Regions from separate parts of the Pseudomonas sp. Y3 TE3536 genome, predicted to be linked through region 3. Evidence: predicted binding sites of a transcription regulator. Region 3 holds the regulator's gene; each other region holds the start of a gene.
The links. Region 3 encodes sigma-54, which starts transcription at its own class of promoters, with help from an activator protein. Its sites were predicted from a motif close to ANTGGCATNNANNTTGCTNT; they were not measured.

Region 1 (10,467 bases), 330 kb from region 3:
CGGGGTCGTCGATGTGCCTGCGCAGGTACTCGCTCATGCGCCCCAACGCGGCGCGCCGGCTGAGTTGCGCGGCATTGCTCTCGGCCAGCTCGCGCAGGGGGTCGGCGTACAAGCCACACACCTGGCCGATCAGTTGCAGCAACAGGCCCTTGAGGATTTCACGGCTGCCGAAGCGGCGGTTGGCATCGAGTTCACGCATCTGCCCGAGAATACGCCGCACCTCGCTGAAATCGGCGTCGGCGAGGTGGAAATCCAGGTGCTCCTGGAAGCGGAACGGTGACAGTTCAGGGGCCTGCAGTATCGACACTTCTTCCAGGTCCATGGGGTCGCAAGGCAGGTGCGGCAGCAGGAATGTCTGGGAAAAGTTGATGACCACGAAATCGCTGTCGTCGGGGTGCGGGATGACATGCACCCGGTGCGGCAGGATGAAGGCCAGGGTGTTGCGTTTGAACGGGCGCTGCACGCTGCCGATGTGCTGCACCGTATCGCCGCCAAAATTGACCTGGATCTGAAAATACTCGTGTCGGTGTGGCGCGGTTTCGGCCGGCCGGCCGCGCTGGTCGCGGATGTAGAAATCCATCAGCTCGCTGCGCTGTTGCATGACGTAGGTCGGGACTTCGCGCTTGGGGGGCATGGGGGTCTCCGGTCGGGGGCTTGGCGCTGACGTTGCCTGCCATGCGGGAATTCTGAACGGCAAGCGGCTTGCCTGGCAATTAGTTGTACGACGTCGAAACTCATAATTTTGAAGCCCACTGCAAAAAACGTATCCGGCAAAAATCGACGCAGCCCTTTAAAACCGCCACCCAAAGCAAAAAAAGCAGCCAAAACCCCGCCCGCTGAGTTTTTTGGACAGCGCAGCCCTACCCCGTTCCGAGTGAAAAAAACGGTCTAAAACCGCCGTTGATTTTCCGATGTTGTACGACCACCTTAAAAAAGGGACTGCAGCCCAACCTCTACCAACAACAACAAACGAGGTCGACTCATGTCGAGCACGCCTACTTCCCGCACTGCGGCACCTGCGTTCGCAGTGGACGCGGTCGCATCGCAACGCCTACCCACCCGCCGTCGCTGGTTCATGCTCTCGCTGCTGCTGCTGGCGACCATCATCAACTACGTCGACCGGGTCAACATCTCCATCGCGGCGCCCTTCATGGCCAAGGACCTGGGCCTGGACAAAGTCGAGATGGGCTTGATCTTCTCCGCGTTCGCCTGGACCTACGCCCTGGCGTTGGTGCCAGCCGGCTTCATTGCCGACCGCTTCGGCTCGCGCCTGACCTACGGCGTCTCGCTGATCAGTTGGTCGGCTGTCACTGTCGCCCAGGGCCTGGCCAGCGGCTTCACCTCGCTGTTCGGCCTGCGCCTGGCCGTTGGTGCCATGGAGGCACCGGCCTTCCCCGCCAACAGCCGCGCCGTCACCGTGTGGTTCCCTGCCCGCGAACGGGGCATGGCCAGCAGCATCTACGTGTGCGGCCAGTACCTGGGCACAGCCTTGTTCACCGGGGCATTGCTGTGGCTGGCGACCACCTATGACTGGCGCCATGTGTTCTACAGCACCGGCCTGATTGGTATCGTCTTTGGCGTGGTGTGGTTGTTCCTGTACCGCGACCCGCTCAACTGCAAGAAGGTCAGCAAGGAAGAACTGGCCTACATCGAGGACGGCGGCGGGCTGGTCAGAAGCAGCCAGGAACGCACCCGTTTCGACTGGCGCCAGGTCGCCGAACTGTTCCGCTACCGCCAGGTGTGGGCCATCTGCCTGGGCAAGTTCGCCAGCACCTCAGCGCTGTACTTCTTCCTCACCTGGTTCCCCACCTACCTGATCGAAGAGCGCCAGCTGACGCTGATCAAAGTCGGCATCTTCGCGGTGATGCCGTTCATTGGCGCCACAGTCGGCATCTTGCTGGCAGGGATCGTTTCCGACCTGCTGATCCGCCGGGGCTACTCGCTGTCCTTTGCACGCAAGCTGCCGCTGGTGGTGGGGTCGATGCTGGGCATGTCGATCGTGCTGGTCAACTTCACCGACTCCAACGTGCTGTGTATCGCCGTGCTGACGCTGGCGTTCTTTGCCCAGGGCATCGCCTCTTCGTCGTGGGCAGCGGTTTCGGAAGTGGCACCCAAGCAACTGATCGGGCTGACCGGTGGGGTCACCAGCCTGGCCGCGAACATTGGCGGCATCGTCACCCCGATCGTGATTGGCGCGATCGTGCAGGCCAGTGGCTCGTTCGCCTTGGCGTTCTGGTTTATCGGCGGGGTGGCGTTGATGGGCACCCTGTCCTACTCGCTGTTGCTCGGCAAGCTGTACCGGATCGAGCTCAAAACCGCGGCATAAGCAGGCACGGTGAGTGCCGGAAGCACCACCGCAGATCCCCGTTTTTATCCAAACCGTGCCTTTTATCGTCCAACTTTGCCCGCCAGCCGCTGGCTAGGCTGGCCACTCCAGCACAGAGGATTGACCCATGACTTACCTGTTCGACCCGCCAGCCATCGTCAGCCTGCCCATCCAAGGCAGCGACGCGCGCTTCCCGGTTGGCCGCGTGTTCTGCCTGGGCCGCAACTACCCCTGGCCGCAGGCCACCGACCCAGCGCCCCGTGAGCCGGTCTTTTTCATGAAGCCGGCCAGCAACGTGGTCGAGGCACAGGGCGAACTGCCCTTCCCGCCGCAGACTGAAGAGTTTTGCCATGAAATCGAGTGGGTGGTGGCAATCAGCAAAGGCGGTGCCGACATCAGCCCGGAGCACGCTCTGGAGCACGTCTATGGCTTTGCCGCTGGCCTGGACCTGACCCTGCGCGATCGCCAGCGCCAGGCCAAAAGCGAAGGGCTGCCCTGGGAGGGCGCCAAGGTATTCGAAGCCTCGGCGCCGATGACTGCCCTGGTGCCGGCCAGCGAACTGGGCTGGCCACTGGACGCTGCGCTGTGGCTGAAAGTCAACGGCGAGGAGCGCCAGCGCGCCCGGCTGAGCCAGCAGACCTGGCCATTGGCCGAGGTCATCAGCCGCCTGTCCCGGCAACTGCCGCTGCGCCCCGGTGACCTGATCATGACCGGCAGCCCGCCTGGCGTGGCCCCGCTCAACCCTGGCGATGTGATCCATGCCGGCATCGACGGCATCGGCGAGTTGCAACTGCGCGTTGGCCCTCGTCCCGCACGCCACACCGCCCACGCCGCCTGAATTTCTGGAGCAAACAGATGAGCCAAACTCACAACAAGAAAATCGCCTTGGTCACCGGTGCCGGCAGCGGCATTGGCCGCGCCGTCGCCCTGGGGCTGCTGGCTGATGGCTTCAGCCTGGTCCTCGCCGGTCGGCGTGCCGAACCCTTGCAGGCGTTGGCAGAACAGGCCCGTGCAGCCGGTGGCGAGGCCCTTGCGGTGCCCACCGATGTGCGCGACGAACAGAGCGTCGCCCAGCTGTTCGCCACCATCGAGGAGGTGCATGGCCGCCTCGACCTGATCTTCAATAATGCCGGGGTCAACGCGCCTGCCGTGCCCATCGACGAACTGCCGCTGGAGAACTGGCGCAATGTCATCGCCACCAATGTCGACGGCGTGTTCCTCTGCGCCCGTGCGGCCTTTGGCCTGATGCGCAGGCAGCAGCCGCAGGGCGGGCGAATCGTCAACAACGGTTCGATTTCGGCGCATACCCCACGCCCCTTCACTGCGCCCTACACCGCCAGCAAGCACGCGGTGCTGGGCCTGACCAAAGCCCTGGCCCTGGACGGCCGCCCCTACAACATCGTGTGCAGCCAGGTGGACATCGGCAACGCCCTGACCGAACTGTCCGAACGCATGACCCGCGGTGTGCGCCAGGCCAATGGCGAGATTGCCGCCGAGCCGATGCTCGACGTGCGCCATGTGGCCGATGCCGTGCGCTACATCGCCGCCCTGCCGTTGGACGCCAACGTGCTCAACATGACCGTGATGGCCAGCAACATGCCCTTCGTCGGCCGTGGCTGACACCTTGCCTTTAAGGAGTGACCGATGAAACCTGAAGTCCTGCAACTGAGCCCGATCCTCATCCCAGAAGTCCGCGAGCGCCTGGAAGCGCTGTTCACCGTGCACCGGTACTACGAGCAAGCCGACAAGGACGCCTATGTCAGCGCGCATGGCAACAACATCCGCGCCGTGGTCACCGGCGGCCATACCGGTATCAGCCAAGCGCTGATGGCGCGCCTGCCCAAGCTGGAAGTGATCGCGGTGAATGGCGTTGGCACCGATGCCATCGACCTGGCCTATGCGCGTGATCGGGGTATCCAGGTGACTGCAACCCTCGGCGCGCTGACCGAGGATGTCGCCGACCTCGCGATCGGCTTGCTGATTGGCGTGTGCCGAGGGCTGTGCAGCGGTGACCGGTTCGTCCGCGCCGGCCACTGGGCCACCAGCGCCACACCGCTGGCGCCATTGCCGTTGGCGCGGCAGGTGTCGGGCATGCGTGTGGGTATCGTCGGCATGGGCCGCGTCGGCCGCGCGGTGGCCCAGCGGGCGGCGGCGTTTGGCTGCCCGATTCGCTACACCGACCTGCAGCCACAGGACGTGCCTTATGGCTTCGAGTCGAACTTGCAGCAATTGGCCAAAGACAGCGATGCGCTGATTCTGGCGGCGGCCGCCGACCAGGGCGAGGCGTTGGTGGGGCGCAAGGTGCTGCAGGCGCTTGGCCCAGACGGCTACCTGATCAATATCGCCCGTGGCAAGTTGGTGGACGAGCCCGCGTTGATCGCGGCACTTGAAGCGGGTGAGATCGCCGGGGCGGCGCTGGATGTGTTTGCCGATGAACCTCGGGTGCCCGAGGCGTTGTTCGAGCGCGAGGATGTGGTGCTGCAGCCGCACCGAGCCAGCGCCACCGTGCAGACCCGCACGCGCATGGGCGAAATGGTGGTGGCAAGCCTGGTGGATGTGTTTGCCGGGCGTACCCCACAGGGGTTGGTTATCTAAGCGGCCTGTACCGGCCCCTTCGCGGTCCGACTTGCCCGCGAGGGCCGGTACAGTTGCACGATGCAGATCAGCCCACCGCCACTTCCACAGCCTCCCCGTTCAGCCGCACCGGCCACACCCGCAGCCGCTGCCCGGCATCTTCCAGGCATTCCCCGCTGTGCAGGCTGAAATGCTGTTTGTACAGCGGCGCCGCCACCACCAACTCACCCTGCAAGCTCCCCACCAACCCACGGCCAATGATGTTGGCACCCGAGCGCGGGTCGCGGTTGTCCAGCGCGTACAGTGGCTGTTCCTGACCCGGCAAGTAAAACAGCGCCACCTGGGCCCCCTCGTGCCACACCACCACGCCGGAATCGGCTACCAGGTCGCGCGCTTGGCAGACTGTCTGCCAGTTCGTCTGGTGGGCTACAGCAGTATTGGACAGGTTCATCAGACAGCCTCCTCGGCAGTGGGGATCAAGTGCAGCGGCGCCGCTGGGCGGCGCTGATCGCGCTCGCGGACGAAGTGCACGTCCGGGTCGGCGCGGTGGTCGTTGACGAAGGTGCGGAAGCGCTTGAGCTTCTCCGGGTCGTTGAGGGCATTGGCCCATTCGCATTCATAGTGGTCGACCACATGCTGCATCTGCGCCTCAAGCTCGGCGGCCAGGCCCAGGCTGTCGTCGAGGATCACCTGCTTGAGGTAGTCCAGCCCGCCCTCCAGGCTTTCGCGCCAGACCGAGGTGCGCTGCAGTTTGTCGGCAGTGCGGATGTAGAACATCAGCACACGGTCGATCAGGCGTACCAGGGTCTCGTCGTCCAGGTCGGTGGCAAACAGCTCGGCGTGGCGCGGGCGCATGCCGCCGTTGCCGCACACGTACAGGTTCCAGCCCTTGTCGGTGGCGATCACGCCGATGTCCTTGCTCTGCGCCTCGGCGCACTCGCGGGTGCAGCCAGACACCGCGAACTTGAGCTTGTGCGGGCTGCGCAGGCCCTTGTAGCGGTCTTCCAGGCGCAGGGCCATGGCGACGCTGTCCTGCACACCGTAACGGCACCAGGTGCTGCCCACGCACGACTTCACCGTGCGGGTCGACTTGCCGTAGGCATGGCCCGTCTCGAAACCGGCTTCGATCAACTCGCCCCAGATCAGCGGCAACTCGTGCAGCTGGGCGCCGAACAGGTCGATGCGTTGGCCACCGGTGATCTTGGTGTAAAGGTCGTACTTTTTTGCCACTTGGCCGATCACGATCAGCTTGTCGGGGGTGATTTCGCCCCCAGGGATGCGCGGCACCACCGAGTAGGTACCGTTTTTCTGCATGTTGGCCATGAAGGTGTCGTTGGTGTCCTGCAGCGGTACCAGCGCCGGGTCCATGATCGGCTGGTTCCAGCACGAGGCGAGGATATTGCCCACCGCCGGCTTGCAGATATCGCAACCGACATGGCCTTTGCCATGGCGCGCGAGCAGGTCATTGAAGGTGCGGATGCCGCCAACCCGCACCAGCCCGTAAAGCTCCTGACGGGTGTAGGCAAAGTGTTCGCACAGGCTTTTGTCGACGGTCACGCCGCGAGCGGTCAGTTCGTGCTCGAACACCTGCTTGAGCAGGGCCGCGCAGCCGCCGCAACCGCTGGCCGCTTTGGTGCAGCCCTTGACCGCAGCGAGGTCGCTGCAGCCGCTGTCGATAGCGGCGCAGACTGCGCCCTTGCTGACGTTGTGGCACGAGCAGATGGTCGCGCTGTCGGGCAGCGCATCGGCGCCCAAGGCCGGCGCGCCGCCTGTTTGCGGCAAAATCAGGGCGGCCGGGTCGGCAGGCAGGGCGATGCCGTTTTGCGCGTACTGCAGCAGAGTGTCGTAGTAGCTGTTGTCACCGACCAGCACCGCGCCGAGCACATGCTTGCCACTGGCATCCACCACCAGCCGGCGATAGGCCGCATTGGCTTCGTCGATGAAGCGGTAGCTGCGTGAGCCCGGCGTAGCGCCATGGGCATCGCCGATCGAGCCGACATCCACGCCCAGCAGCTTGAGCTTGGTCGACATGTCGGCGCCGGTGAACGGCACCGCGTCATCGCCCACCAGCAGCGCCGCCAGGTTGCGCGCCATGCTGTAGCCCGGCGCGACCAAGCCGAACACGCTGCCATTCCATGAAGCGCACTCGCCGATGGCGAAGATGCGGGCGTCATGGGTGCGGCAGTGATTGTCGATCACCACCCCGCCACGGGCGGCAATCTCCAGCCCGCACGCGCGCCCTAGGGCATCCTGCGGGCGGATACCGGCAGAGAACACGATCAGGTCGGTTTCCAGGTGGTCGCCGCCGTCGAAGTTCATGCGGTAGCGATACGCCTCACCGGCGCTGATCGACTGGGTGGCGCGGGACAGGTGCACGCCCACGCCCAAGGCCTCGATCTGCGCCTTGAGCGCCGCGCCGCCCTCGCCGTCCAACTGCACCGGCATCAGCCGAGGGGCGAACTCCACCACATGGGCTTCCAGGCCGAGCGACTTCAGCGCATTGGCTGCTTCAAGGCCCAACAAGCCCCCGCCGACCACCACCCCTCGGCGGGCACCCTGGGCGGCGGCGCGGATGGCGTCGAGGTCGTCGAGGGTACGGTAGACCAGGCGGGCATTGCCGCTGGAGCCTTCGATCGGGGGTACGAAGGGGTATGAGCCGGTGGCCAGGATCAACTGGTCGTAGCCATAGCGGCCTTCGCCGGTGACCACTTCGCAGCGCGCGCGGTCGATCTCCAGCACAGGCTCGCCCAGGTGCAGGTGCACGCCTTGGCGGGTATAGAAGCCTTGCTCGCACAGGGCCAGGGTTTCGGCACAGCTGCCGCCGAAGTACTCGGACAGGTGCACACGGTCGTAGGCACGTTGGCGTTCTTCGCCGAACACCCGCACCTCGAACCGCTCCAAGGCGCCCCGCTCGATCAGTTGCTCGACGCAGTGGTGGCCGACCATGCCGTTGCCGACAATGACCAGTTTCTCGCGTTGTCCGCCGTTCGCTGTTGCCTTCATAGCCGATCCTCGATCAAAAAAAAACGCCTGGAGCCGAAGCTCCAGGCGCCTTTGCCTGTACTCATCAGGGTGTGCCCCTGGTTGATCGCCGTTGATCAGTGGGGCGTGTTGTGAAGCTGATAAAGCAGGGAGTGTGCCAAATACTGCCCTGTGGGCCTCTTCGCAGCACAAGGCTGCTCCTACAGGGAGTGTGCAGAACCGGTAGGAGCAGCCTTGTGCTGCGAAGAGGCCGGTACAGGCACCCCAAACCGCACAGCCAAGGTGCACCCCTCCCCATCCCGGTGCACTCAATACACATCGCGCCGATAGCGCTTGGCCTTGCTCAATGCCTCTACATACGCATCCGCCGCAGCCTCGCTCATACCGCCATGCTGCGCGACGATCGCGCGCAAGGCGCTGTCCACATCCTTGGCCATGCGCTGGGCATCGCCGCACACATAGAAGCACGCGCCCGCCTCCAGCCACCGCCAGAGGTCAGCGCCCTGCTCGTGCATGCGCTGCTGCACATAGATTTTCTCGGGCTGGTCGCGCGAGAAAGCGGTATCCAGGCGCACATGGCCGGTCGCCTGCCAAGCTTGCAACTGCGCTTGGTAATAGAAGTCACTGGCGGCAGACTGCTCACCGAAGAACAGCCAGTTCTGCCCACTGGCCCCACGCGCTTCGCGTTCTTCCAGAAACGCCCGAAACGGCGCGATACCCGTGCCTGGGCCGACCATGATCACCGGCACACTGTCGTCCTCTGGCAGGCGAAAATGCTTCGATGCCTGCGGGAAGATCGCCACCTTGATGCCTTGCGCACGGTCGGCCAGAAAGGTCGAGCAGGCCCCTTTGCGCTGCCCGTAACGCACCGTCGAGACCGTCAGGTGAACCTGGCCGGGGTGCGCCAACGGGCTGGAACTGATCGAGTACAAGCGCGGCTGCAACGGCTTGAGCAGGTCAAGCCAGGTGGCCAATGGCAGGTCTTGCGGGAACTCGCGCAGTACGTCTGCCAACTGCCGCCCCCACAACCAGCTCTGCAGCTCGGCCTTGTGCTCAGGCTGAAGCAGCCGGCGCAGGTCCGCCGCCGTCTGGCTGAACACCTGTAACTGCGCAGGGGTGACCTTGGCGATTTCCAGGTGGGCTTGCATGGCAACGGCCAGCGGCAGCGCAGGCTGGCCTTTGATCTCAACCAGGGCCTGGCCATCGAGGCGCATCAGTGCCAGCAACTCCTCGACCAACGCCGGGCAATTGCGCGGCCATACGCCCAAGGCATCGCCCGGCTGGTAGGTAAACGTGCTGCCCGACAGGTCGAACACCAGTTGGCGCGTCTCCTTGCTGGCACCTGGGGCGTTGAGCACGCGGTTTTCCAGCAAGGTGGCCGACCAGGGTTGCTGCTTGCTGTAGGCCTCCACGGGCGCGGGTGCGCTGCTTGCCTGGGGCGCGGCGGCGCTGCCCAACTGTGATGACAAGGCGTCGAGCCAGGTGGCGAATGCCTCATCGAAGTCCGGCTCGCAGTCTACCCGTGGCAACAACCTTCGCCCGCCCAGCTCGGCCAGGCGCTGATCGAGCTTGCGGCCAAACCCACAAAACTGGTCGTAACTGGAGTCACCCAAGGCCAACACGGCGTAAGGCACGTCGGCACAATGGGCGCCCTCCTCGCCTTGCAGGGCTTGCCAGAACGCCGTCGCACTGTCGGGCGCATCGCCATCGCCGAAGGTACTGGCGATCAGTACGACACTGGCCGCGCCGTGCAACTGCTGCGGGCTGACCGCTGCCATGCAACTGAGCTGCACAGCGAGGCCGGCGCCACGCAGGCGTTCGGCACAGCGTTCGGCCAGTGCCTCACCGTTACCGGTTTGCGAGGCCCACAGCACCTGATGCAGGGGCGCCGCAAGCGCCGAGCTGGGCAGTATCGAAGGCTGGGCGAACAACCCCGCCAATAGCCCATCGACGAACAGCCGCCGGCTTGCGGCCAGCGGCGCACTGGTCGGCAGGCTGGGCACACCTTCAGCGCGGGCCTGGTCCAGGCCGAGCAAAAAGCCCTGCAAGTAATGACGCTCCTCCTCGGCCAGCACCGGGGCTGGCAAGGTGTCCAGGCCAAGCAGACGGGACAGGGTGGCGGTCGGCATGCGGGCAGGCTCCGGGATGGCAGTGGCGGCGCTCAGGTCAACGGCGTCGATACGTTCGCCGGCAACCCGCTGCAGGGCCACGGCGCAGTGTTTGAAGGCCGGCTGCAGCGACAGCGGGTCGACGGCATCGCAGGTCACGGCATTGATCGCCAGCTGCTCGCCCATCACATCGTTCCAGTGGAAGGGGGCGAAACAGTTGCCCGGCATGACCCGATCACTGACCCGTGCCGGCAACAGCGCCTGCCCCCGCCGCGAGCGGACGGCCACCTGGTCCTTGTCGCGAATACCCAGGCGCGCGGCATCGTCAGGGTGCAGCTCGACAAAGGGGCCGGGCTCGAGTTTGTTCAGCGCAGGCACCTTGCCGGTCTTGGTCAAGGTGTGCCATTGGTGCTGCACGCGGCCGGTGTTGAGCACCATTGGGTAGTCCGTGTCGGGCAGCTCGGGCGCAGGCAGCCA
Region 2 (10,467 bases), 2.8 Mb from region 3:
GAGGTCTTCTCGTTAAGGGTGATGGTGATGATGTCACCGACCCGGAAGGCCTTGCGGTCGCTGTACAGGTTCTGTTCGAAACCGGCCTGGTAGATCGAACCGTTGTTGGCCGCCGCCGGCAACGGGGTGCGCGGCAACACCGGCGCATAGTACGGGTCGTTGGGCTTGGGCGTCGGCCCGACGCAACCTGCCAACAACACCGCTCCCCCCAGGGCGAAGACGGACAACAGACGATTCATGACGCTTACCTCACGGTGTATCTGGGTTACGGGGCCGGGATCAGGGGCTTACAGCTGCTGGGTGACGAACGACAGCATCTGGTCGGCGGTGGAGATGACTTTCGAGTTCATCTCGTAGGCACGCTGGGTGGTGATCATGTTCACCAGCTCTTCCACGGTGCTGACGTTGGAGTTTTCCAAGGTCTGCTGCAGGGTGGTGCCAAAGCCGTTCAGGCCTGGGGTGCCGACTTGCGGCGCGCCGCTGGCGGCGGTTTCCAGGAACAGGTTGTTGCCGATTGCCTGAAGGCCGGCAGGGTTGATGAAGTCGGCAGTCTGGAGATTGCCAATGACCTGAGCAGCCGGGTTACCGGCAGTGGTGATCGACACGGTACCGTCCTGGCCAACGGTGAACGTCTGTGCGTCATTCGGCACGACGATCGCAGGCTCCAACGCCAACCCATCGGCATTGACGATCTGGCCATCGGAATTCAGGTGGAAGGTGCCGTCACGGGTGTAGGAAACGGTGCCATCCGGCTGCAGAATCTGGAAGAAGCCACGCCCATTGACCGCCATGTCCAGCGGGTTTTCGGTGGTCTGCAGGCTGCCGGCGGTGAAGTTTTTCTGGGTGCCGACAATGCGCACACCGGTACCCACCTGCAGGCCCGAAGGCAGCTCGCTGTCTTGGGTCGACTGGGCGCCGGGTTGACGCTTGATCTGGTAGAGCAGGTCCTGGAATTCGGCGCGATCACGTTTGAAGCCGGTGGTCGAGACGTTGGCCAGGTTGTTGGAAATGACCGTCAGGTTGGTATCCTGGGCGGACAGGCCGGTTTTAGCGACCCAAAGAGCCGGAAGCATGCTGTTCTCCTCGTGCGCCTGTTTTACGGCACCCGTTCAAATGTGATTAGCCGATTTGCAAAACCCGAGCCATGGCTTCGTCGCCTTCCTTGGCCGTGTTCATCATCTTGACGTGCAGTTCGAACTGACGGGACAACGCCAGCACCGAGGTCATTTCCTCGACGGCGTTGACGTTGCTGCCTTCCAGGAAGCCCGATACCACGCGCACGTTGACGTCGGCATCCGCCGGTTGGCCATTGGTGGTGTGGATCATGCCGTCCAGGCCCTTGGTCAGGCTTTTGATGTCGGGATTGACCAGCTTGATGCGGTCGACCTCGGCCATCATGCGCGGGTCTTCGCCCATGGCGCGGATGCTGATGGTGCCGTCTTCACCCACTTCCACTTTTTGCTCGGGTGGAATGGCAATCGGGCCGCCGTTGCCGATCACCGGCATGCCGTTGCCAGCACGCAGCACGCCCAGGGCGTCGATGTTCAGGCTGCCGGTGCGCACGTAGGCTTCGCTGCCATCCGGTGCCTGTACAGCGATGAAACCTTTGCCGGTCACAGTCACGTCCAGCTCGCGGCCGGTCTCGACCATCGGGCCTTCGCTGAAGTCGGTGGCCGGGCGCTCGGTCATGGCAAAGGCGCGCGCCGGAAAGCTGTCGCCAAACACCGGCATCGAGCGCGCCTGCTCCAGGTCGCGCTGGAAGCCGTTGGTGGAAATGTTCGCCAGGTTGTTGGCATGGGCCTTCTGCGCCAGCGCGTTCTGGCTAGCGCCGGTCATGGCCACGTAAAGCATCTTGTCCACAGCATCTCCTATGCGCGTACCTGCCGCGCTGTCACTGAGCAGGGATAAGCAATAATCGAACCAGGTCCGCAAACCAATGAATTCAGGGGTTGCAGCGCGCCGAGAGGCAAAAACCGTCAGTTTGTCGGCGGATGTTTGCCGCGAGCGGCAAGGCAGTGCTCAGTACACCCGGCAACCGGCGTTGTTGTAGGGGCCGGAAAAGCGCATCCAGCCTTCGCCTGGGTTGGTGGCCGAGCACATGAAACGGCCGGTGGCCAGGCTTTGCCATTGGTAGAAGGGGGCGGGGGCGGCGGCGAGCAAGGGGGCCATGGCGAGGATGGGGAGAATCGCTAGTAGCAGCAGCCTTTTCATCGGGTAAACCTTTGGGATTTTGGGCCGCTTTGCGGCCCTTTCGCGACGCAAGGCCGCTCCCACAAGGATCGCGTCGACCTGTAGGAGCGGCCTTGCGTCGCGAAAGGGGCGCGAAGCGCCCCCTATTGCAGACAACACTCCACCAAACCAACCACCATCAGCTCATCTGGATGATGGTCTGCATGATGGTGCTTTCAGTGGAAATGGTCTTGGCGTTTGCCTGGTAGTTGCTCTGCGCCTTGATCAGGTTGACCAGCTCGCCGGTCAGGTCGACGTTCGAGTCTTCCAGCGCGCCGCCGGTGATCTGCCCCAGCGTCCCGGTATCCGGTTGGCCGACAACAGGCACGCCCGATGTGTAGGACTCTTTCCAGGCAGTGCCGCCCACCGGCGTCAGGCCTTGGAGGTTGGCGAAGTTGACCAGTGCGACCTGGCCGATGACCTTGTTCTCACCGTTGGTGAAGTTGGCGAACATGTTGCCGCTGGCATCGATGCTCAGGCCAGACAACTCACCCGTCGCAAAGCCATCACCGCTCTTGGCGGTCGTGGCGGACGCGGCGTTGTATTGCGTGGTGGCGATCATGTCCAGCTTGACCCCAGAGGCATGCGCGTTGGCGCCGTTGGCGGCCCACACACCTGCAACCGTCTTCTGCGCCGGCACCCAGCCGTCCAGGTTGAAGGTCTTGTCGGCGTTGATGGTGAGCCCACCTGCCACTGCACCCTCGTTCATGAGCGCCGTGTCCAAGGTGCCGTCACTCTTGAATGGCAGTGTGTTTGCCAGCGGGGTAGTCGACGTCGGGTCGGCTGGGTTGCGGCCGTCGATGGTGGTGTACATGGTCCAGGAGTTAGTACCCGCATCCTTCATGAAGTACTGGTTCATCTGGTGCAGGTTGCCCTGGCTGTCATACACATCGGTGTTGAAGGTGTAGTTGTAGGTCTTGACGTTACCCGGGTCGAACGGCGACTCGGCCGGGGCGGTATCGCTGGACTTGAGGTTGAGCGTCTCAGTGATGCGCCCGGTAGGGTTGGGCGTCAGGTTGGACGTGTCGATCTTCAAGTCGGTCAGCGCGCCCGGGACGACATTGCCATTGCCATCAACCCCATAACCTTGCAGCTTGGCGCCCGACGAGTTGATGACATTGCCTTCCTTGTCGCTGTAGAACATGCCGGCACGGGTGTAGATCTTCGAGCCATTGTCATTCAAGGCGAAGAAGCCGTTGCCGTCGATCGCCATGTCCAGGGCTTGGCCGGTACCGTTGATGTTACCCGGCGTGAACATCTGCGACACCGAAGCGGTTCTCACGCCAGTGCCGACGACCGTCTTGCCGCCGCTGGTGCCGCGAATGGAGTTGGAGTACTGATCCGCGAACTCGGCGCGCGAGGCTTTGAAGCCGGTAGTGGCGACGTTGGCAATGTTGTTGCCAGTGACGTTCAGGGCCTTGTTTGCTGCATTGAGGCCGCTAAGGCCGGTATTGAAAGACATGTGCTACTCCTGTCGTTAACTTAGGCCCTAGATGCCAATGGTTTGAACTTTGGACAGCGCGACGCTGCCCAGCCCGGCGAGGTTGAGCGTCATTTCAGCGCCGTTGGTACCCATGGTCACGCTGGTGACCGTGGCCGGCAGGTTGGTGGTCATGGCCGTAGAAGTGCCATCGATGCTGGCGGTGGCCTTGAAGGTGTAGGTACCCGCCTCCAACGCCTCGCCGTCGTCGTCCAGGCCATCCCAGGTGAAGTCGGCCTTGCCGGCGGCCTTGGAGCCCAGGTCCAGGGTGCGCACCAGCTTGTCGTCTTTGTCATAAATGCCGACAGACGTGGCGGTACTCGACGAGGTCAGGTTGACCGACCCTTTCATCTCTTTGCTGGTGTCGACCAAGGCCTTGTCGGTCTGGACGATCACATTGCGCCCAACCAGCGACGAGGCCTGCAACGCCTGCGAAGACTGGAACGAACCGGCGATGTAGTTCACCGTGTCGTTCAGCGTCTGCATGCTTTCAAGGCTGCTGAACTGCGCCAGCTGCGCAACGAACTCGCCGTTTTCCTGCGGGTCGAGCGGGTTCTGGTTTTTCATCTGCGTTACCAGCAACTGCAGGAACGCATCCTTGCCCAGCGCACTGCCGGCAGCGCCGGTGCTGCTGTCGGTCTTGCTGGTCTGCTTTTGCAGCGAGGTCAGGTACGCGCTGCCGACGTCACTGGTGGAATTGGTCGTGGTCATGTCGGCTTCCTATCACTGACCCAAGGTCAAGACTTTCTGCATCATGCTTTTGGCGGTGTTCATCAGTTCGGCGTTGGTCTGGAACGCACGGCTGGCAGAGATCATGTCAGCCATCTCTTCAACCACGTTGACGTTCGGGTAGTAGACGTAGCCGTCCTTGTTCGCCGCTGGGTGGTTAGGCTCGTAGCGCGCCTCCAGATTGCTCTGGTCTTCGACGATGCCTTTGACCTGCACGCCCTGCCCCGCTTCGCCTTGGTCCTCGAACAGCGACTGGCTGGCGCCGCCCTGTGCGTTCTGGAAGGTGGTGGCGAACACCGGGTGGCGGGCACGGTAGGTCTGGTCGATGCTCGACGACACGGTCTCGGCGTTGGCGATGTTCGAGGCCACGGTGTTGAGGCGGGTGTTCTGCGCGCTCATGCCGCTGCCGGCAATGTTGAAAACACTGGAAAGGGACATGGTTACTCTCCGCGCAGGGCCGAAACCAGCCCTTTGAATTTACTGTTGAGCAAGGTGAAGCTGGCCTGGAAACCGATGGCGTTTTCCGCGTAGTTCGATTGCTCGATCTGGGCATCCACGGTGTTCTGGTCGATCGACGGCTGCAACGGCGTGCGGTACTTGAGCGCCTCGTCGCTGAGGGCCAGGCCGTCGGCCTCGATGTGCCGGCTGTTGGTCCGGTCCAGGGCGAAGCGGCCGCTTTGCTGTTTTTCACTCTCGGCGGCGAGCACCGAAGAGAAGTCCATGTCACGCGCCTTGTAGTTGGGCGTGTCGGCGTTGGCGATGTTGTTGGCCAGCACTTCAGCGCGCTGGGCGCGGAAGCCCAGGGCCTTTTCGTGAATGCCAAGCGCCTTGTCGAAACTGATGCTCATGTCGGGGAAACCTTCGGAGGTTGACCGGAGTGTCGTTGGTCAAGGTATAGCAAGGGCTGTGCCAACCGGCTTAAAGGCCGGAAACACGGGGTTGCAAGGGGGATGCTGGCAGGCGGAATGCCAGAAAAGCGGCAAAGTGCTTCCGCTTGGGGAGGGAAAAGCGGCAATCGCCGGGCGGCAAAAGCGGCAAAACAAAATATTGACGTCAGACCATCACGGCCGAATCCAGGCCCGTGTAGGAGCAGCCTTGTGCTGCGAAGAGGCCGGTGAAGCCACAGTAGATTTACTGCACTTGCACCGGCCTCTTCGCAGCACAAGGCTGCTCCTACACCGACCTCTTCGCAGCACAAGGCTGCTCCTACACCGGCCTCTTCGCAGCACAAGGCTGCTCCTACACCGGCCTCTTCGCAGCGCAAGGCTGCTCCTACAGGAATCGCGTCTGGCTTTACTTGGCCTGGTAGATGATCCCGGGGCTGCACTGCACCATCTGGTAATGGTCCGGCAACCCGTTCAGCGCCTCCGAGGCGCCCAGGAACAGGTACCCGCCAGGCTTGAGCGTGCTGTGGATGCGCAGCAAGATGTCCTTCTTCACCTGGGCCGAAAAGTAGATCAGCACGTTGCGGCAGAACACGATGTCGAACTTGCCCAGGCTCGCGTAGCTGTCGAGCAGGTTGAACGAGCGGAACTCGACGCGGCTGCGAATGGCCGGCTTGACCGCCCAGCGCCCCGGCCCTTTGGGGTCGAAGTAGCGCTGCAGGCGCTCTTGCGACAGGCCGCGGGCGATGGCCAGGCTGTCGTATTCACCGGTCTTGCAGTTGTTCAGCATGGTCCCGGACAGGTCGGTGGCGACAATCTGCGCGCCCATCTTCAATTGGCCCAGGTTGCTGCGCTCGAACTCGTCGATGGCCATCGAGATCGAGTAAGGCTCCTGCCCCGACGAGCACGCCGCCGACCACATGCGCAGGCGCTGGCCTGGGTTGTTCTTGATGAACTCGGGGATAACCTTGTTCTTCAACACCTCGAAGGGATAGCTATCGCGGAACCACAGGGTTTCGTTGGTCGTCATCGCGTCGACCACCTGTTCGCGCAAACCGCTGCGCGGTTGGGCCTGGATGCGCTGCACCAGCTCGCCCAGGCTCTTGATGCCCTGTTGCTCCATCAGCTTGTTGAGACGGCTGGAGACCAGGTACTGCTTATTCTCGCCCAGCAGGATGCCACAGGCTTTCTCCAGGAAGACCCGGAACTGTTCGAAATCCAAATTACCCGTAGACACTCTTGCCGCCTCTTTTCAATCGCTGGTGCCGGGAGCGGGCTCCCGGCTGCTTCAATGCGTTGCCTTGATCCGGTCGACCACGCGCTGGGCCAGGTCGTCCGGCTTGAACTTGGCCAGGAAATCATCGGCGCCGACTTTTTTGACCATCGCCTGGTTGAATACCCCGGAGAGCGAAGTATGCAGGACGATGTGCAATTTTTGCATGCGCGGATCGCTGCGGATCTCTGCGGTGAGCGTATAGCCGTCCATTTCTGGCATTTCAATGTCCGAGATCATCATCAGGAACTCTTCTTCCGGCCGCTTGCCCTCCTCCACCAGCTGGCGCAGGTAATTGAGCGCCTGGCGGCCGTCGTTGAGCGCCACCACCTCGACACCGACGGTTTGCAGGCAGCGGCTGACCTGCTTGCGCGCCACCGACGAATCGTCGACGGTCAGCACCCGCAGCAGTACGGCCTTGTCCTGCACCTCGGCATCGACCACCCCCGCAGACACCTGTTCGGACGACGGCGCCACTTCGGCCAACACCTTCTCCACGTCGATGATCTCGACCATGCGGTTGTCCACACGGGTGACAGCTGTCAGGTAATGGTCGCGGCCGGTGCCCTTGGGTGGCGGGTGGATTTCTTCCCAGTTCATGTTGACGATGCGCTCGACCGAGTGCACCAGGAAGCCCTGGGTCTTGGTGTTGTATTCGGTGATGATCACAAAACTGTTGCGCGTGTCTTCCTGCAGCGGCGCCAACCCGGTGGCCATCGACAGGTCGAGGATCGGGATGGTCGCCCCACGAATGTTGGCCACGCCGCGCACCACCGGGTGTGACTTGGGCAGCAAGGTCAGCGCCGGGCACTGCAGCACCTCTCTGACCTTGAACACGTTGATGCCATAGAGCTGACCGCCATTGAGGCGGAACAGCAACAATTCCAGGCGATTCTGCCCCACCAGCTGAGTGCGCTGGTTGACCGAATCCATAACACCCGCCATGCCAGACTCCTTAACGTTTCAGCCTTTCGTTGCAATTCAGGTACCGAGTCGGCACGGGCTTTGCTTTTTTGAGCGCCATGTACACGAAAACGACATTTTTCCGACGATTGACGCACCTGCTGACTGGCTCGCTGGCCACGCTGTGCCTGCTGGCGCCCGGCGTTCGCACGCTGGCGGACGCTTTTACCTTGCCTGAACAGCTTATCGGTGTCACCCAAGGGTTTCTTGAATTCACCGTAGAAGATTATCTGGCCAGCACCCAGACCGCCGGCCGTTACGAGATCCAGGTCAGCACCCTTGACCCGCGCTTGCGCATGCCGTTGTGCAGCCAGCCGCTGGACGCGTCGCTGGAAAGCCCCGCGCAGCCACTGGGCCGGGTCACGGTGCGGGTCCGCTGCGACAGCGCCGCACCGTGGACCGTGTTCGTGCCGGCAACGGTGCGGCTGTTCCGCGACGTGGTGGTGGTCACCCGCCCGCTCAAGCGGGACAACGTGGTAGGCGAAGGCGACGTGGCGCTGCGCGAGCGCGATGTCGGCACCCTCGGCCAAGGTTTTCTCAGCGAGCTGGACCAGGCGGTGGGCATGAAGATGCTACGCCCCACGGTCATCGACCAGGTCCTTACCCCACAGCACCTTGAGCAAGCGGAGGTGGTGCGCAAGGGCGACCAGGTGGTGATCATTGCCCGCAGCGGCAGCCTGAGCGTGCGCATGCCCGGCGAAGCGTTGAGCAAGGGCGGCCTGAGCGAACAGATCCGGGTGCGCAACCTGAATTCCAAACGGGTGATCAAGGCCAGGGTGACCGGCCCCGGCCAGGTCGAGGTGACAATGTAGCGGCATTGTACTGGCGGTGTGGAACCGCTTTTCCTAAACTGTGTCAGAAAACGGGTTCGCGGGCTTGCTGACAGGCGGCTACGCAATTGGGCCTAAAGTTTCTTTCGGGTTGGCCGAAAACAAGGCAAGCGTCCAAATACCCAGGGGTTTCTGATCATGGTCATCGACTTCAGTCGTTTGAATAACTCTCCGTCCGTCACGGGCGGCGTTCGCGGCAATGCTGCGGCTGGCAGCGCCGAAAAGGCCGCTGCCAGCCCGGAAGCGCCAAAAGGCACCAGCGCCAGCGGAGAGGCAGTACACCTCAGCCAAGAGGCACAGCAGTTGCAGAAGGTCAGCGATACGCTGCGCGACCAGCCCGTCGTCAACAGCGCCCGCGTGGCCCAGTTGAAACAGGCCATCGCCGATGGCAGCTACCAGGTCGATGCCGGCCGGGTTGCCAGCAAACTGCTCGATTTCGAAGCCCAGCGCTGACCGTTCGGCGCGCTGACTTCACGGACGCTTACTAAAGCCAAGAGTTAGCCATGCACGACACCACCTTGCTGCAACTGATCGAAGATGACATCGCCCCGATGCAGGAACTGCTCGACCTTCTTCAAAAAGAAGCGATTGCCCTGCATGGCCGCGACATGGCGCTGCTGGAACAGATCCTGGCCCGCAAGCAGTCATTGATCATCTTGCTCGAGCAGCATGGGCAGCGGCGCAGCCACTTGCTCACCAGCCTCGGCCTCAGCGCCGACCGCGCCGGTGTGCAGGCAGTGGCCGCGCAGTCACAGCATGGCGACGCGATGCTGCAACGGCTGGACATGCTCTCGCAACTGATGGACACCTGCCAGCAGGTCAACGAGACCAACGGCCGGATCATCCAGGTGCAGCAACACATCACCAACAATCAGGTCAGAATCCTCATGGGTGGCGATTCTCCGTCGCTCTACGACAGCCGCGGCAGCACCTCGCTGCTGGCCAAGCCGCGCGCCCTCAGCCAAGTGTGATACTTCTATCAAGCCACGTCACATACTGGCAAAATGCCGTTACTTGCGTGTGTCGTTTTTGCCTGGAGAGTGATTAGCCGTGTTCAATGAAGCCGATGCCCCGCAGCCGCCAAAGGTGCTCAGTACGCCTTTGGAGATCGCGGCCAACCTGCGACAGCTGCAGGAAAGCCATGACCCCCTGATCATCACCTTCCCTGATCGCAGCCAGCGCTTCCAGAGCTACGTGGTGCATGTCGATCGCGACAGCAATACCCTGGCACTGGACGAGATGATCCCCCGCGACGGGGAAAAATTCATCGAGAACGGCGAACCGTTCCGCGTCGAGGGCTTCCACGATGGCGTGCGCATCGCCTGGGAATGCAATGCCCCGCTCACCATCAGTGAAGTCGATGGCCACCGCTGCTACCGCGGCGCGATGCCTGAAGAAATGACCTACCACCAGCGCCGCAGTGCATTCCGGGCTGCGCTGAAGCTGTCGCAACTGGTCGACATCATCCTCGACGGCACCCACCTCAAAGGCAACGGCGCCCTGCGCGGCAAGCTGCTGGACATCTCCGCCACCGGCTGCAAATTGCGTTTCGACGGCAACGTCGAGGATCGCCTGCAACTGGGTCAGGTGTACGAGCGCTTCAAGGCTGGCAACCCGCTGGGCCTGGTCGACACCATGGTCGAACTGCGCCACCTGCACTTCGAGGAACGTATCAACACCACCTTCGCGGGCGTGCGCTTCCATAACCTCAACGGCCAGGCGCAGCGCAAGATCGAGAGTTTCGTCTACCAGCTACAGCGCGAAGCGCGACGGTTCGATAAAGACGATTACTGATCCGCCTGCCTGGCTTTCAGCGAAAGCCGAAGGGGCTGCTGCGCGGCCCCATCGCTGTAGCCAGAAGGGATTCCCTGTTACCGTTATTTGACCGACTGCATAGTGTGGCTTGCGCCGCGCCGACTTCAGGCGCCTCCAGGAGCCGGACACTATGATTCGTTCAACATTCACAGCCGCGTTGCATTGCCAATACGGCCAGGTCGGGGTGGTCGATACGCCTTTATGGGCCCATCCGTTTTTTTCCGCCGACCAGGACGGCTGGCTGTGCACCGATGACAAGCGAGG
Region 3 (10,467 bases):
CAGCCACCAGCGCCGACAGTACCAGGCTGGCGGAAGCACGCAGGTCGGTGGCCATGACTGGCGCGCCCTTCAGCGTCTTGACGCCGGTGACGATGGCGGTGTTGCCTTCGACCTGGATCTGCGCGCCCATGCGGTGCATTTCGTAGACGTGCATGAAGCGGTTTTCGAAGATCGTCTCGATCACCGCGCCAGTGCCTTCGGCGATGGCGTTGAGCGAGATGAACTGCGCCTGCATGTCTGTCGGGAACGCTGGGTACGGCGCGGTACGCAGGTTGACAGCCTTGGGCCGCTTGCCGTGCATGTCCAGCTCGATCCAGTCTTCACCGGTGGTAATGTCGGCGCCCGCTTCCTTGAGTTTTTCCAGTACCGCTTCAAGGATGGTCGGGTCGGTGTCCTTGACCTTGACGCGGCCGCCGGTGACGGCTGCGGCGACCAGGTAGGTACCGGTTTCGATACGGTCGGGCATGACGCGGTAAGTGGCCGAGTGCAGACGCTCGACGCCTTCGATGGTGATGGTGTCGGTGCCAGCGCCCTGAACATTGCCGCCCATGGCGTTGATGAAGTTGGCCAAGTCGACCACTTCAGGTTCACGGGCAGCGTTTTGCAGCACGCTGCGGCCTTTGGCCAGGGCAGCGGCCATCATGATGTTCTCGGTACCGGTCACGCTGACGGTGTCGAAGAAGAAGTGCGCACCGCGCAGGCCACCTTCAGGCGCCTTGGCCTTGATGTAGCCAGCTTCGACTTCGATCTTCGCACCCATGGCTTCAAGGCCACGGATGTGCAGGTCGACAGGGCGCGAACCGATGGCGCAACCGCCAGGCAGGGCTACTTCAGCCTCGCCGAAACGTGCAACCATCGGGCCCAGCACCAGGATCGAGGCGCGCATGGTCTTGACCAGCTCGTACGGCGCGACCAGCGTCTTGATGGTGCGTGGGTCGATTTCCACAGACAGCTTCTCGTCGATCACAGGCTCGATGCCCATGCGCCCGAACAGCTCGATCATGGTGGTGATGTCATGCAGGTGCGGCAGGTTGGCCACAGTGACCGGGCCGTCAGCCAGCAGGGTCGCCGCCAGAATCGGCAATGCCGCGTTCTTCGCGCCCGAAATGCGGATCTCGCCGTCAAGGCGAGCGCCGCCAGTAATAATCAGTTTGTCCATTGGAGTCTCGCCGCCAAGTTGGCTCAGGTGCGCTCAGCCCAGGCTGCGCTGCTGAAAAATTTCATGGTTACCGCATGGATGCTGCCATTGGCGATCCAGGGATTAAGGTGAGCATAGATCGCCTGCTGACGCTTGACCGGGCTCAGGCCAGCCAACTCGTCGCTGATCACGTTCAATTGGAAGTTGCAGCCTTCGCCTTCAACTTCGACCCGGGATCCCGGCAATTTTTCTTCAAGGAAGCTTTTAACTTCTACGGCCTGCATGCTCAACCTCAATCGGCGCCCGATGCGCACGGGTCGGCCATCATACAAAAAAGCCCCTCGCCTGCGAAGCCCACTGAGGGCGTGCGCTGACCGAGGGGCCATTCTTCAGTGTATTGCCATCAAGTAGCCAGCACTTCATCGAGGTCATAGACCCCGGCAATTTCCCGCATGTCGTCGGGCATACCGCGTACTTCGAAGGCCTTGCCGGCCGCCTGGGCATCGCGGATAAACGCCAGCAGCAGCGACAGGCCGACGCTGGACGATTTCGCCACGGCCGAGCAATCCAGCACCATGTGCGGCTCGCGCGAGGCGTCGATCAATGCCTTGCCTTGCTTGCGCAAGGCCGGGCCGCTGCGATAGTCCAGCACGCCGGTCAAACGCAGTACGCCCGGCTCGGCCATGCTTACGCCAGCCTCACTCATTGCACTGCCTTCTCGGGCGACTTATCGGCGGTTTCCTTGGCCTTGGCCACTTCACCGGCCCAACCGTCGATGGTCTTGTCCAGGTTGTTGCCGTTGCGCTGCATGGCATCGGCGAACTGGTCGCGGAACAGTTTGCCGATGTTGATGCCGTTGACGATGACGTTACGCACCTTCCACTCGCCGGCAATGTTTTCCAGGGTGTACTGCACCGGGTACACGGCGCCGTTGTTGCCGGTCACCTTCATGCCGACGCTGGCACGCTTGCCGTCATCAGCCTTGGCCGGGTCAACGACGATGCCCTGGTTGTTGTATTCCAGCAGGGCGTTGCCATAGAACTGCATCAGGCTGCGCTTGAAGTTCTCCTGGAAGCGCTGCATCTGCTCAGGCGTGGCCTTGCGCGAATACTTCACGGTCATGATGCTGCGGGAAATGCCGTCAGCGTCCACCACCGGGCCAAGGATGCGGTTGAGCGCATCGTAGAAGGCGTTGGGGTTGGACTTGTACTGATCCTTGTTGGCCTTGAGGTCGCCAAGCAATTCGTTGGTCGTGCCTTGCACCACATCGTGAGGCGTCTGCGCCGCCACGGTCAGCAAAGGGAAGGCCGCCAGCAGGACCAGCAGGCCACGTCGCAGGATCGAAATCATGGAAACTCCTTAATTAGCCGGTTGCGCTTCTTTCGGTTCCTTGCCAACGGAGTTGAGCAGGAACTTGCCAATCAGATCTTCCAGCACCAGTGCCGACTGGGTGTCGTGGATGGTCGCGCCATCCTTGAGCACGTCGTCTTCGCCGCCCACGCTGATGCCGATGTACTTCTCGCCCAGCAACCCGGCGGTCAGGATCGAAGCAGTGGAGTCGGTCGGCAGGTTGTCGACGGTCTTGTCCAGCTGCAACGTCACCCGACCGGTGTAGGAATCACGGTCCAGATCGATGGCGGTGACCTTGCCGATCGTCACACCGGCCATGGTCACTTTAGCTCTGACCGTCAAACCGGCGATATTGTCGAAGTACGCATAAACTTTATAGGTATCGCTGCTCGGGCTGGCCGACAGCCCGCTGACTCGCAGGGCCAGCAGCAGCAGCGCCAGGATCCCGGCCAGGAGGAACAGGCCGACACCGATTTCCAGGGTGCGGTTTTGCATCAGAAATCTCCAAACATCAAGGCGGTCAGAATAAAGTCCAGACCCAGGACAGCCAACGAGGCATAGACCACGGTCTTGGTGGTGGCACGGCTGATCCCTTCTGAGGTGGGCTCACAGTCGTACCCCTGGAATACGGCGATCCAGGTGGTGACGAAGGCGAACACCAGGCTCTTGATCAAGCCGTTCAGCACGTCGTCGGTGAAGGAAACACTGTTCTGCATGTTGGCCCAGAACGAGCCCTCGTAGACGCCCAGCCAATCCACGGCGACCCACGACCCACCCCAGATGCCGACCACGCTGAAGATCAGCGCCAGCAGCGGCAGCGAGATGAAACCGGCCCATAGGCGTGGCGCAACGATGTACTTGAGCGGGTCGACGCCGATCATTTCCAGGCTCGACAGCTGCTCGGTGGACTTCATGTTGCCAATTTCGGCGGTCAGCGCAGAACCTGCGCGGCCGGCGAACAACAGTGCGGTCACCACCGGCCCGAGCTCACGCAGCAGGGTCAGGGCCACCATCTGCCCGACCGCCTGTTCAGAGCCGTACTTGGTCAGGATGCTGTACCCCTGCAGCGCCAGCACCATGCCGATGAACACACCGGACACGACGATGATCGCCAGCGACAGCACGCCCACCGAGTACAGCTGCTTGGTCAGCAGCTGGAAGCCACCGCCAATACCGCCACGCCCGATCAGCGCATGGAACAGAAACAGACAGGAACGCCCGAGCACGGCCAGCACGTCGATCGCCGAGCGACCGAACAGGCGAACACGTTCGAGTAAGGATTTTCTGCGCATCAACGCGCCCCCAGCAGGTCGGCGCGGTAATCAGGCGCGGGAAAGTGGAAGGGTACCGGGCCATCCGGATCGCCTTTCATGAACTGGCGAATACGCGGGTTGTCCGAGCCCATCAGCTCGTCGGGCGTGCCCTGCCCCAGCACCTGGCCATCCCCTACCACGTAGATGTAGTCGGCAATACTGGCGGTTTCGGCCAGGTCGTGGGAAACCACGATGCTGGTGATGCCCAAGGCATCGTTGAGCAGGCGGATCAGGCGCACCAGTACCCCCATGGCGATCGGGTCCTGGCCGACGAACGGTTCGTCGTACATGAGGATCTGCGGGTCCAGGGCGATCGCACGCGCCAACGCCACCCGGCGCTTCATGCCACCGGACAGTTCGTCAGGCATCAGGTCGATGGCACCGCGCAGGCCGACAGCCTGCAGTTTCATCAACACGATGTCGCGAATCATCTCTTCCGACAGCTGGGTGTGCACGCGCAGCGGGAAGGCCACGTTCTCGAATACATCGAGGTCAGTGAACAGCGCGCCACTCTGGAACAGCACGCCCATCTGCTTGCGCGCGTCGAACAGGTCGCTGCGCGACAGCGTCGGCAGGTTCTGCCCGGCTACCCATACCTCGCCGCTAGACGGACGCAGTTGCGCACCCATCAGGCGTAGCAATGTGGTCTTGCCGCAACCCGATGGCCCCATGATACCGGTGACCTTGCCGCGCGGGATGCGTATGTCGACATTGCTGAAAATGCTGCGCGAACCGCGCTTGAAGGTCACTCCCTTCAACTCGACCGCGTAGGCGCTATCCACACTCATCTAGACTCCTTGCTAGTGCAGCCTCGTCCTAGTGGACGCTTGCCCTCATCGTGAAGGCACACGTGCCCCTGACAGGCCGAATAGCGGCGAACTATAGCACCGCTGACAGGGCGGCCCCAAGGCCATGGAACGTGTCGTTCAGCACAACGACAGACTTCCATGGCATTTGCCGGGCAATCGAAAGGATGAGGCTTTCTTCCATTGCGGCTATAATCGCCGCCTTTTCATCAGGCATTGTTTGACGACATGAGCCAATCCAGTGAGCTGATCCAGTCCGCCCTGCGCACCTTGCGCCTCGAAGTCGAGGCCGTGGAAAGCCTGGCGCCGCGTATCGACGCCAACTTCGTCAAGGCCTGCGAGCTGATTCTGGCCAGCAAAGGCCGGGTCGTGGTGGTCGGCATGGGCAAGTCGGGGCATATCGGCAACAAGATCGCCGCCACCCTGGCCAGCACCGGTACGCCTGCGTTCTTCGTGCACCCGGCCGAAGCCAGCCATGGCGACATGGGCATGATCACCCGGGACGATGTCATCCTGGCCCTGTCCAATTCTGGCAGCACTGCAGAAATCATCACCTTGCTGCCGCTGATCAAGCGCCTCGGCATCCAGCTGATCAGCCTGACCGGCAATGCCGATTCGCCCCTGGCCCAGGCTGCCGAGGTCAACCTCGACGCCCGCGTCACCCAGGAGGCCTGCCCGCTGAACCTGGCCCCCACTTCTTCGACCACCGCAGCGCTGGTGTTGGGCGACGCCCTGGCCATCGCCCTGCTCGAAGCCCGTGGCTTCACTGCCGAAGACTTCGCCTTTTCGCACCCCGGTGGCGCCCTTGGCCGCCGCCTGCTGCTCAAGGTCGAGAACGTGATGCACGCAGGCGCCGAACTGCCCCAGGTGGCACGCGGCACCCTGCTCAAGGACGCGTTGCTGGAAATGTCACGCAAAGGCCTGGGCATGACCGTGATCCTCGAACCGGACGGCAAACTGGCCGGGATCTTCACCGACGGCGACCTACGCCGCAGCCTGGACCGCAATATCGACATGCACACCACCTTGATCGACCAGGTGATGACCGTGCATGGCAAGACCGCCCGCGCCGAAATGCTGGCCGCCGAGGCGCTGAAAATCATGGAAGACCACAAGATCAACGCGCTGGTGGTGGTCGACCAGGACGACCGCCCGACCGGCGCCCTGAACATGCACGACCTGTTGCGCGCCGGAGTAATGTAAATGACCCAGGATTTGATTCAACGTGGCCAGGCCATCAAGCTTGCCGTGTTCGACGTTGACGGCGTGCTCACCGACGGCCGCCTGTACTTCCTCGAAGACGGCAGCGAGTTCAAGACCTTCAACACCCTCGACGGCCAGGGCATCAAGATGCTCATGGCATCTGGCGTGACCACGGCAATCATCAGCGGGCGCAAAACCCCGGTGGTCGAGCGACGTGCGAAAAACCTCGGCATCCCGCACCTGTACCAGGGCCGCGAGGACAAATTGGTGGTACTCGACGGCTTGCTCGCCGAACTCGGCCTAAGCTATGAACAAGTCGCCTACCTGGGCGACGACCTGCCCGACCTGCCGGTGATCCGCCGGGTCGGCCTGGGCATGGCGGTGGCCAACGCCGCCCCCTTCGTTCGCCAACATGCGCACGGGGTGACCCAGGCCCGCGGCGGTGAAGGCGCGGCGCGTGAATTTTGTGAACTGATCATGCAGGCCCAGGGCACCCTGGACGCTGCCAACGCACATTACCTTTAAGGCTGCTCATGTTCAGCAAGAAAGCCCGCAATATTGTGCTGCTCGTGGCCATCGGCGCCCTGCTGGCGGCGATCGGCTACTGGAATGTCAGCCCCGAGAGCTTCCTCGACCAGCCCACGGCCCAGGTCGACGAGAGCGCCATCGACTACTACGCGATCAATGCCCACAGCGTGCAGTTCCTGCCCGACGGCAAGTTGCAGTACGAAATGACCGCCGACAAGGTCGAACACCTGACAGCCACCGAGGTCACACTGGTGACCACGCCAGACCTGCACATGTACCGCGGCACCGAGTACCCGTGGCACGTGCAAAGCGTCCGTGCCGAGGTCAACCCGGACGGCACCGAGGTCGAGCTGATCGACCAGGTGCGCATTGCCCGCACCGACGAAAAGAAGCGTGAAACGATTATCACCAGCTCACGCATGACCGTATTCCCGCAGAAGCAATATGCGCAGACCGAGCAAGCCGTTAGAATCGACGGCGCCGGTGGCACGACCACGGGCAAAGGAATGAAAGCGTATTTGAAAGAAGGCAGGATGGACCTGCTCTCTAACGTAAGAGGACAGTATGAGGCTCGTTAAAACCCTCCCCCTTTTGCTCAGCCTGAGCGCAGCACTGGGAAGCGCGAGCGCCTTCGCACTGCCGACCGACCGTGACCAGCCTATCCGCATCCAGGCCGACAACGCGCACCTGGACGACAAGCAAGGCGTGGCCACCTACACCGGTGACGTCATCATCACCCAAGGTTCGATGATGATCAAAGGCAACACCGTGACCATGACCCGCGCCGCCAATGGCGACATCGACGTGGTCACCTCGGTGGGCAACCTGGCCTACTTCGAACAGCAGCAGAGCACCGCCAAGCCGGACAAGATGAAAGGCTGGGCCGTGACCATTCAGTACCAGGCGCAGAAAGACACGGTGATCCTCACCGACCGCGCCAAGGTCGAGAATGAAGGCAACACCACTGAAGGCGAGAAGATCGTCTACAACACCAAGACCCAGGTTGCGACCGCCGGTCGTGGTGGCAACGTGACTCAACCACGTCAGCGCATCGACATGGTGATCCAGCCGAAGAAGAAGGCCGAGTAAATGGCAACCCTCAAAGCCCAGCACCTGGCCAAGAGCTACAAGGGTCGGCAAGTCGTGCGCGACGTCAGCCTGTCGATCGACAGCGGCCAGATCGTCGGCCTGCTTGGCCCCAACGGCGCCGGCAAGACCACCTGCTTCTACATGATCGTCGGCCTGGTCCAGGCTGAGCAAGGGCGCGTGCTGATCGACAACCTCGATGTCAGCCACCAGCCCATGCACGGTCGCGCGCGTGCCGGCATCGGCTACCTGCCGCAGGAAGCTTCGATCTTCCGCAAGCTGTCGGTGGCCGACAACATCATGGCGATCCTCGAGACCCGCAAGGAGCTCGACCGCGACGGCCGCCGCAAGGAGCTGGAAAGCCTGCTGCAGGAGTTCCACATCAGCCACATCCGCGACAACCTCGGCATGAGCCTCTCGGGTGGCGAGCGCCGCCGTGTCGAGATCGCACGCGCCCTGGCGACCGCACCGAAGTTCATCCTGCTCGACGAACCCTTCGCGGGCGTCGACCCGATTTCCGTCGGTGACATCAAGCAGATCATCCACCACCTCAAGGCCAAGGGGATCGGCGTACTGATTACCGACCACAACGTGCGTGAGACCTTGGATATCTGCGAAACCGCCTATATCGTCAATGATGGCCGACTGATCGCCGAAGGCGACGCCGAGACCATCCTGGCCAACGAACTGGTCAAAGAGGTTTACCTGGGTCACGAGTTCCGGCTCTGACCCCGGGACGCACCTGGAGCACTGGCAAATCGACCCTGTCGGGGTTTAAGTTGTTACGGTGCTCTAGGCAAACGCTACAATTTAAGGCATAAAACTTGCTTGAATTTGGCGCTCCGGCGCCCTCGTGTAGTGGATGGCGCATGCGCGCCGGCGAACAAGGTATTAAGCCCCTGCCATGAAACCATCGCTCGTCCTAAAAATGGGCCAGCAACTGACGATGACTCCTCAGTTGCAACAGGCCATCCGCCTCCTCCAGCTCTCTACCCTGGACCTCCAACAGGAAATCCAGGAAGCGCTGGAATCGAACCCGATGCTCGAACGTCAGGAAGACGGCGAGGACTTCGACAACAGCGACCCGATGGCCGATAACGCCGAGAACAAACCGGCCGCCGAAGTCCAGGACAACAGCTTCCAGGAAAGCACCAACAGTGCCGAAAACCTGGAAGACGGCGAGTGGAGCGAGCGAATCCCCAACGAGCTGCCCGTCGATACCGCCTGGGAAGACATCTACCAGACCAGCGCCAGCAGCCTGCCGAGCAACGATGACGACGAGTGGGACTTCACCACCCGCACATCGGCCGGCGAAAGCCTGCAAAGCCACCTGCTGTGGCAGTTGAACCTGGCGCCGATGTCCGACACCGATCGCCTGATCGCCGTCACCCTGATCGACAGCATCAATGGCCAGGGCTACCTCGAAGACACCCTCGAAGAGATCTGCGCCGGTTTCGACCCCGAACTGGATATCGAGCTGGACGAGGTCGAAGCGGTCCTGCACCGCATTCAGCAGTTCGAGCCTGCCGGCATCGCCGCACGCAACCTGGGCGAATGCCTGCTGCTGCAACTGCGCCAGCTACCGGCCAGCACGCCGTGGATGGCCGAGGCCAAACGCCTGGTCACCGACTTCATCGACCTGCTGGGCAGCCGCGACTACAGCCAGCTGATGCGGCGCATGAAGATCAAGGAAGACGAGCTGCGCCAGGTCATCGAGCTGGTGCAAAGCCTCAACCCGCGCCCTGGCTCGCAGATCGAGTCGAGCGAGCCCGAGTACGTCGTGCCCGACGTCATCGTGCGCAAGGACAGCGACCGCTGGCTGGTGGAGCTGAACCAGGAAGCCATCCCGCGCCTGCGCGTCAACCCGCAGTACGCAGGCTTTGTCCGCCGCGCCGACACCAGCGCCGACAACACCTTCATGCGCAATCAGCTGCAAGAAGCGCGCTGGTTCATCAAGAGCCTGCAAAGCCGCAACGAAACCCTGATGAAAGTGGCCACGCAGATCGTCGAGCATCAGCGCGGCTTCCTCGACCATGGCGACGAAGCGATGAAGCCGTTGGTCCTGCATGACATCGCCGAAGCTGTCGGCATGCACGAGTCGACCATTTCGCGGGTTACCACGCAAAAATACATGCACACGCCCCGCGGCATCTACGAACTGAAATACTTTTTCTCAAGCCACGTCAGCACCGCTGAAGGCGGAGAATGCTCGTCCACAGCGATCCGCGCGATCATCAAGAAACTGGTTGCGGCGGAAAATCAGAAAAAGCCATTGAGTGACAGCAAGATCGCTGGTTTACTGGAGGCACAAGGCATCCAGGTAGCCCGTCGCACCGTCGCCAAGTACCGCGAGTCTCTCGGCATCGCACCGTCGAGCGAGCGCAAGCGACTGATGTAGCACCTGGTATGTGCCACAGCGTTTTTGGGGCAGGTGCAAGACTTGCCTCTTTATGCACGGGCAATAAAGGAGAAGCTGTATGCAAGTCAATATCAGTGGACAGCATGTAGAAGTCACCCAGCCGCTGCGCGATTATGTGCTTGAAAAGCTCGCCCGCGTGGAAAGTCACTTCGACAAGATCACTAACGTGCAGGTCATCATGAAGGTCGAGAAGCTGCAGCAGAAGGTCGAAGCGACCCTGCAGATTCCGGGCGGTGAAGTGGTAGCCAACGCGGAACACGAAGACATGTATGCAGCGATCGACGCCTTGGCCGACAAGCTCGACCGCCAACTGAAAAAACACAAGGAAAAACAGCAAAGCCTGCTGCAAGGTGCAGCTGCCCGCTGATCCCCCTCATCCATGATCCGACTTGAAACCATCCTGACCCCCGGCCGTTCCCTCGTGAACGTGCCGGGCGGCAGTAAGAAGCGCGCCCTCGAAAAGGTCGCCACCGTCATCGCCGAACAAGTGCCAGAGCTGGAGATGCAAGACGTCTTCGAAAAACTGGTCGCCCGTGAAAAACTCGGTTCGACCGGGTTCGGCAACGGCATCGCCATCCCCCACTGCCGACTCGAAGGATGCACCGCCCCGGTCAGCGCACTGCT

Region 1: the regulator sigma-54 is predicted to act here: its motif matches at 8,025-8,044, upstream of nirB (nitrite reductase large subunit NirB).
Region 2: the regulator sigma-54 is predicted to act here: its motif matches at 5,333-5,352, upstream of flgB (flagellar basal body rod protein FlgB).

What each region holds. Positions count from the first base shown of each region.
Region 1 covers NZ_JBRJHU010000001.1:540,595-551,061, forward strand. The annotation lists gene AB7M33_RS02385 (helix-turn-helix transcriptional regulator) at 1-634, opposite strand, end outside; gene AB7M33_RS02390 (MFS transporter) at 983-2,326, shown strand; gene AB7M33_RS02395 (fumarylacetoacetate hydrolase family protein) at 2,454-3,164, shown strand; gene AB7M33_RS02400 (SDR family oxidoreductase) at 3,182-3,946, shown strand; gene AB7M33_RS02405 (2-hydroxyacid dehydrogenase) at 3,971-4,921, shown strand; gene nirD (nitrite reductase small subunit NirD) at 4,989-5,351, opposite strand; gene nirB (nitrite reductase large subunit NirB) at 5,351-7,903, opposite strand; gene AB7M33_RS02420 (molybdopterin-dependent oxidoreductase) at 8,191-10,467, opposite strand, start outside.
Region 2 covers NZ_JBRJHU010000001.1:3,628,017-3,638,483, reverse strand. The annotation lists gene flgH (flagellar basal body L-ring protein FlgH) at 1-239, opposite strand, end outside; gene flgG (flagellar basal-body rod protein FlgG) at 288-1,073, opposite strand; gene AB7M33_RS16425 (flagellar basal body rod protein FlgF) at 1,120-1,860, opposite strand; gene AB7M33_RS16420 (hypothetical protein) at 2,020-2,211, opposite strand; gene flgE (flagellar hook protein FlgE) at 2,369-3,691, opposite strand; gene flgD (flagellar hook assembly protein FlgD) at 3,719-4,420, opposite strand; gene flgC (flagellar basal body rod protein FlgC) at 4,433-4,876, opposite strand; gene flgB (flagellar basal body rod protein FlgB) at 4,879-5,286, opposite strand; gene cheR (protein-glutamate O-methyltransferase CheR) at 5,732-6,559, opposite strand; gene AB7M33_RS16390 (chemotaxis protein CheV) at 6,611-7,540, opposite strand; gene flgA (flagellar basal body P-ring formation chaperone FlgA) at 7,618-8,370, shown strand; gene flgM (flagellar biosynthesis anti-sigma factor FlgM) at 8,527-8,841, shown strand; gene AB7M33_RS16375 (flagella synthesis protein FlgN) at 8,892-9,359, shown strand; gene AB7M33_RS16370 (flagellar brake protein) at 9,439-10,182, shown strand; gene AB7M33_RS16365 (hypothetical protein) at 10,334-10,467, shown strand, end outside.
Region 3 covers NZ_JBRJHU010000001.1:866,148-876,614, forward strand. The annotation lists gene murA (UDP-N-acetylglucosamine 1-carboxyvinyltransferase) at 1-1,159, opposite strand, end outside; gene AB7M33_RS03890 (BolA family protein) at 1,183-1,422, opposite strand; gene AB7M33_RS03895 (STAS domain-containing protein) at 1,542-1,844, opposite strand; gene AB7M33_RS03900 (MlaC/ttg2D family ABC transporter substrate-binding protein) at 1,841-2,488, opposite strand; gene mlaD (outer membrane lipid asymmetry maintenance protein MlaD) at 2,498-2,983, opposite strand; gene mlaE (lipid asymmetry maintenance ABC transporter permease subunit MlaE) at 2,983-3,780, opposite strand; gene AB7M33_RS03915 (ATP-binding cassette domain-containing protein) at 3,780-4,589, opposite strand; gene AB7M33_RS03920 (KpsF/GutQ family sugar-phosphate isomerase) at 4,836-5,810, shown strand; gene AB7M33_RS03925 (KdsC family phosphatase) at 5,811-6,335, shown strand; gene lptC (LPS export ABC transporter periplasmic protein LptC) at 6,344-6,916, shown strand; gene lptA (lipopolysaccharide transport periplasmic protein LptA) at 6,903-7,427, shown strand; gene lptB (LPS export ABC transporter ATP-binding protein) at 7,428-8,153, shown strand; gene AB7M33_RS03945 (RNA polymerase factor sigma-54) at 8,329-9,822, shown strand; gene hpf (ribosome hibernation-promoting factor, HPF/YfiA family) at 9,902-10,210, shown strand; gene ptsN (PTS IIA-like nitrogen regulatory protein PtsN) at 10,223-10,467, shown strand, end outside.